DNA from 2 places in the Cronobacter universalis NCTC 9529 genome. Region 2 is predicted to be linked to the other one. Evidence: predicted binding sites of a transcription regulator. Region 2 holds the regulator's gene; the other holds the start of a gene.
The links. Region 2 encodes LexA, which represses DNA repair genes until DNA is damaged. Its sites were predicted from a motif close to TNCTGTATGTACATACAGNA; they were not measured.
Positions count from the first base shown of each region.

Region 1 (3,099 bases), 790 kb from region 2:
ACGCGCACCAGCGCCTGAAAGATCTGCTGCCGGAGCTGGAAGTGATCGGCACCAACGCCGAAGACGCCGTGCCGCACTACCTGCGTAAACTGTTTCTGGATTAATCATCAGGGTGACAAGTGGTTTATCGCTAACCACTTGTCAACCAAATAGTGCGACTTTTCACCAGCAGCTTCGCTACAATGCCCGTCTTTGTTTTCTGTTGAGATGATCATTGTGGCGTTACTCATCATCACCACGATCCTGTGGGCATTCTCTTTCAGCCTGATTGGCGAATACCTGGCGGGCCAGGTGGACAGCACCTTCTCGGTGCTGATGCGCGTCGGGCTGGCGGCGCTGGTCTTCCTGCCGTTTTTACGCACCCGCGGGCAGAGCCTGAAAACGCTGGCGCTCTATATGCTGGTGGGCGCGTTGCAGCTGGGCGTGATGTACCTGTTCAGCTTCCGAGCGTACCTCTACCTGACCGTCCAGGAATTTCTGCTGTTCACGGTGCTTACGCCGCTCTATATCACGCTGATTTACGATCTGCTGAGCCGCCGTCGGCTGCGCTGGGGCTATGCGTTAAGCGCCGGGCTTGCGGTTATCGGCTCGGCGATTATTCGCTATGACAAAGTGAGCGATCACTTCTGGACCGGACTGCTGCTGGTACAGCTGGCGAATATCAGCTTCGCTATCGGGATGGTGGGCTATAAACGCCTGATGGAGACGCATCCGATGCCGCAGCACAGCGCGTTTTCGTGGTTCTATCTCGGCGCGTTCGTGGTGGCGGTAATCGCCTGGTTCGCGCTCGGCAACCCGCAAAAACTGCCGACCACCGGCCTGCAATGGGGGATTCTGGTGTGGCTGGGCGTGGCGGCCTCGGGGCTTGGCTACTTTATGTGGAACTACGGCGCCACGCAGGTGGACGCCGGCACGCTTGGCATCATGAATAACATGCATGTGCCCGCCGGGCTGCTGGTTAACCTCGCCATCTGGCAGCAGCAGCCCCACTGGCCGAGCTTTATCATTGGGGGAGCGGTGATAGTGGCTTCTCTGTGGGTCCACCGACGCTGGGTCGCGCCGCGCTCCGCACAAACGGAAGGGAATCGCAGGCGTGCTGACGCGCCTGCTGAATAAACGCTTCCGTCACCGGCTGACGCTGCTCGCCATCGCGCACCGCAGCGTACAGCCGGCTCCATAATCCCTCGCCCAGCGGGCGCGTCACCACCAGCCCCTGACGCTCGAAATTCTCCACCACCCAGTGCGGCAGCGCGGCGATGCCCATGCGCGCCGACACCATCTGGATCAGCAACAGCGTGTTATCGACGCTTTTCAGCGTCGGGCTGATGCCCGCCGGCTGTAAGAAGTGACGCCAGACGTCGAGACGACTGCGCTGTACCGGGTAAATCAGCAAGGTTTCGCTGGCGAAATCCTCCGGCGTCACCTGCGTTTTGGTCGCCAGCGGATGATCGGGCGCCACGACCAGACGCACTTCAAAATCAAACATCGGCGAATAGTGCAGGCCGCTGCGCGGCAGGATGTCTGACGTCAGCACCAGATCCAGTTCGTCCTGTTGCAGCGCAGGCTGCGGATCAAACGTCACGCCCGATTTGAAATCCATCTCCACCTGCGGCCAGCGGGCGCGGAACGCCTCCAGCGCCGGAGCCAGCCACTGAATACAGCTATGACACTCAATCGCGATACGCAGGCGGGTCTGCTGCGGTTCATTGCAGGCCTGCAGCGCGCGGCTTATCTGCGGCAGCACCTGGGCTGCCAGCTGCAACAGGATCTCGCCCTGCGGCGTGAAGCGCAGCGGCTGGCTCTTACGCACGAATAACCGGAAGCCGAGACGCTGCTCCAGATCGCTGAACTGGTGTGAAAGCGCGGATTGGGTCTGATGCAGCGATGCCGCCGCCGCCGCCAGTGAGCCGCAATTACGCAGCGCCTGAAGCGTTCGCAGGTGTTTTATCTCGATCATGAATGTCCTTCACTTCAGCATGAATAATTTGCGCTTGAGGAATATACAGTAACTGCCAATTATGGATGTGTAAACATCTGGACGTCCAAATCCGACGTCTTTCGAATTTCTGGTGCGTTGGCTGTGCTGGCTCACCCCGGTCACTTACTTCAGTAAGCTCCCGGGGATTCACCAGCTTGCCGCCTTCCCGAAATCCGAAATACATACGGATTAATTAATTAGACGAGCAGATAAAACGAACAGATTCATCTCCTGACACGGGATTCATTCTTAAGAGAGGCAGAACATCATGACTATCCATAACCATACCCTCGGTTTTCCCCGCGTCGGCCTGCGTCGCGAGCTGAAAAAAGCGCAAGAGAGCTACTGGGCGGGCAAAAGCACCCGTGAAGAATTACTGGCGGTGGGCCGCGAGCTGCGCGCCCGCCACTGGGAACAGCAAAAAGCGGCGGGAATCGATCTGCTGCCGGTCGGCGACTTCGCCTGGTACGATCATGTGCTCACCACCAGCCTGCTGCTCGGCAACGTCCCGGCGCGCCACCAGAATGCTGACGGCACGGTGGATATCGACACGTTGTTCCGCATCGGCCGTGGCCGCGCGCCGACCGGCGAACCCGCCGCCGCCGCCGAAATGACCAAATGGTTTAACACCAACTATCACTACATGGTGCCGGAATTCACCAAAGGCCAGCAGTTCAGCCTCGCCTGGACGCAGCTGCTGGATGAAGTGGACGAAGCGCTGGCGCTCGGTCATCACGTTAAACCGGTACTGCTGGGCCCGGTCACTTACCTGTGGCTTGGCAAAGTGAAGGGCGAACAGTTTGACCGCCTTTCCCTGCTCAATGACATTCTGCCGGTCTACCAGCAGGTCATCGCCGAGCTTGCGAAGCGCGGCATCCAGTGGGTGCAGATTGATGAACCCGCGCTGGTGCTTGAGCTGCCGCAGGCGTGGCTGGACGCGTTCAAACCGGCCTACGACGCGCTGAAAGGCCAGACCAAACTGCTGCTCACCACCTATTTTGAAGGCGTGAGCGATAACCTTGACACCATCACCGCGCTGCCGGTGCAGGGGCTGCATGTCGATCTGGTTCACGGCCATGACGATGTCAACGAACTGCATCGCCGCCTGCCGCAGGAGTGGT
Region 1 is NZ_CP012257.1:299,611-302,709, forward strand. Features, by position in the region: gene yigL (sugar/pyridoxal phosphate phosphatase YigL) at 1-104, shown strand, start outside; gene AFK65_RS01380 (carboxylate/amino acid/amine transporter) at 217-1,116, shown strand; gene metR (HTH-type transcriptional regulator MetR) at 1,004-1,957, opposite strand; gene metE (5-methyltetrahydropteroyltriglutamate--homocysteine S-methyltransferase) at 2,247-3,099, shown strand, end outside.
Region 1: a site for LexA is predicted at 1,989-2,008, ahead of metR (HTH-type transcriptional regulator MetR). Genes of this name have one in related genera too.

Region 2 (3,099 bases):
CTACCGGCAGGATCGCCTGCCAGAAGAGATAGGGCTGCGCCAGCGCCTGCAACGACGGCAAAGATGTTAACAGCGACACAATATACTGCCCCGCCACGGCATACAGCAGCGCGAACGCCAGCGCGACCATGCCTGCCTGTCGGCACGCCGCGCGCCAGACGCTGCGCAGTTGCGATTTATCCCGCGCGCCAAAGGCCTGCCCGGCATGCGCTTCCACCGCGTAGGCGAAGCCGTCGAGCGCATAAGCCGTGAAGGTTAACAGCGTCATCAGAATGGCGTTAACGGCGACAATATCGCTGCCAAGCCGGGCGCCAAACACGGTGACGGAGGCAAAGCAGATCTGCAACAGCAGCGAGCGCAGCATGATGTCGCGGTTAAGCTTAAGCAGCCTGCCGACGCCGCCGCGCCAGGCGGTTTTCAGCATCGCCGGGGTAATGCCGCGCAGGCGCAGCACGCGGGCCGCCATCATAAGACCAATGCCAAGCGTCGCGTATTCCGCTATCGCCGTCGCCAGCGCTGCGCCCTGGACGTTAAGGCCAAGCCCCATGACGAACCAGAGATCAAGCGCGATATTAAGCAGATTACCGACCACCAGCAGGATAACCGGCGCGCGGGCGTACTGAACGCCCAGCAGCCAGCCCAGCAGCACCAGATTAGCAAGCGACGCGGGCGCGCTGAGCCAGCGAATCTCCAGAAACCGCCGGGCCTGCGTCAGCACAGCGTCGCTGCCGCCGGTAATATGCAGCGCCAGATGAATCAGCGGTTCGCGCAGCGCGATAATCAGCACACCGGCGATAAGCGCCAGCGCCATGGGCTGCACCAGCGCGCGGGCCAGCGCCGCCGGATCGCGCGCGCCGAACGCCTGGGCGGTTAACCCGGTGGTGCTCATACGTAAGAACAGCAGCAGCATAAACAGGAAGCTGGTGGCGGTTGCGCCAACCGCGACGCCTCCCAGATACACGGGGCTGTCGAGATGGCCAATCACGGCGGTATCCACCAGGCCCAGCAGCGGCACGGTGATATTGGAGAAAATCATTGGCAGCGCGAGGCGCCAGAGAGCTTTATCGGTAGAAGTGAGAAAGGGCATATGGCGTTCCGATGCCGTTACGCGATGATGAAAAAATATGCAGACTTTAGCAGACGGGAGAGGTCATTACCGTAACCGGGGCGGGCCAGTTACGGTAATGCGGCGTCAGGCAGCCGGGAAAGGCCTCAGAGCCATTCGCCGTTACGGATCACGCCGACCGCCAGACCTTCGATAGAGAAGTTATGCTCGCGCAGATCGACAACGATCGGTTTGAACTCGTTGTTCTCTGGCAGCAGCTCAACGACATTGCCCTGTTTTTTAAGGCGTTTTACCGTCACTTCATCGTCAATACGCGCGACCACAACCTGGCCGTTGCGCACATCCTGCGTTTTATGAACCGCTAACAGGTCGCCGTCCATAATCCCGATATCTTTCATCGACATCCCACTAACGCGCAGCAGGAAATCGGCGTTCGGCTTAAACAGGCCAGGATCGACCTGATAGTGGCCTTCGATATGTTGCTGGGCCAGCAGCGGCTCACCTGCCGCGACGCGCCCTACAAGCGGCAGGCCGGTTTCTTCTTCCTGCAGCAGACGAATACCGCGCGACGCGCCGGAGACAATCTCAAGAACCCCTTTGCGCGCCAGCGCTTTGAGGTGCTCTTCCGCCGCGTTTGGCGAACGGAAACCCAGACGCTGCGCGATTTCCGCACGCGTAGGCGGCATGCCGGTCTGGCTGATGTGATCCCGAATGAGATCAAACACCTCTTGTTGCCTGGTAGTTAATGCTTTCATTCCGCCCCCTGGGTGCATATACAGTTATGCTGTGAGTATATACAGCTAAAGGTGATTTTAAAACCATAACCGGTTAAAAAAGCGCTTCTTTCGCGATTTCTGGAAAACTTATCGCAAATGCTGCCAGAGCAGCGTGACCCACACGACCAGCGCGAGGATAATCGACAGCAGGACCGCGGCGGAGCCCATATCCTTGGCGCGCCCGGAAAGTTCATGAAATTCAGGGCCGATGCGATCAACGACCGCTTCGATGGCGCTGTTGAGGATCTCAACGATCATAACCAGCGTCACGGAGCCAATCAGCAGGACGCGGGTGATCGGGTCGACATCCAGCCAGCAGGCGATAAGAATGGCGGCTATTACGGCAACCCCTTCCTGGCGAAATGCGGCTTCATTTTTCCAGGCGGCGCGTAATCCCTTCCAGGAATAGCCGGCAGCGTTAATAATTCGAGTTAACCCCGTGGTGTTGTTGGCCATGACAAGAAACCTTTTTTAAATTCAGGCGTCAATGCTAATGCGCTTCGATAAAGAAGCACCACAGAAATTCTACGGAGTTTCTGATATTCTTGCGCCGCAATTGCATTATTAACCAGAGGCTTTACATCGTTTATGTCCGGTTGGCCACGAATTTACTACAAATTACTTAATTTACCATTAAGCGTGCTGGTAAAAAGCAAGTCCATCCCGGCGGCGCCCTGCCCCGAACTTGGGCTCGATACGTCACGCCCCATCATGTATGTGTTGCCGTATAACTCGAAGGCGGATCTCCTGACGCTGCGCGCCCAGTGCCTGGAGCACGATCTGCCGGACCCGCTGGAACCACTGGTTATCGACGGCACCGAACTGCCGCGCTATGTGTTTATCCATGGCGGCCCCCGCGTGTTTACTTACTACACGCCGAAGGAAGAGTCGATCAAGCTGTTCCACAACTATCTCGACCTGCACCGCAGCAACCCGGATCTCGACGTCCAGATGGTGCCGGTGTCGGTCATGTTCGGCCGCTCGCCGGGGCGCGAAAAGGGCGAGGAAAACCCGCCGCTGCGCATGCTGAACGGCATTCAGAAATTCTTCGCGGTCTCCTGGCTTGGTCGCGACAGCTTTGTGCGTTTCTCGCCGCCGGTGTCGCTGCGCCGCATGGCGACCGAACACGGTACGGACAAGCGCATCGCCCAGAAACTGGCCCGCGTGGCGCGTATGCATTTCGCCCGCCAGCGCCTCGCCGCTGTCGGCCCGCGCCTCCCTGCGCGCCAGGATCTCTTTAACAAGCTGCTCTCGTCA
Region 2 is NZ_CP012257.1:3,816,485-3,819,583, forward strand. Features, by position in the region: gene dinF (MATE family efflux transporter DinF) at 1-1,087, opposite strand, end outside; gene lexA (transcriptional repressor LexA) at 1,213-1,821, opposite strand; gene AFK65_RS17580 (diacylglycerol kinase) at 1,930-2,298, opposite strand; gene plsB (glycerol-3-phosphate 1-O-acyltransferase PlsB) at 2,431-3,099, shown strand, end outside.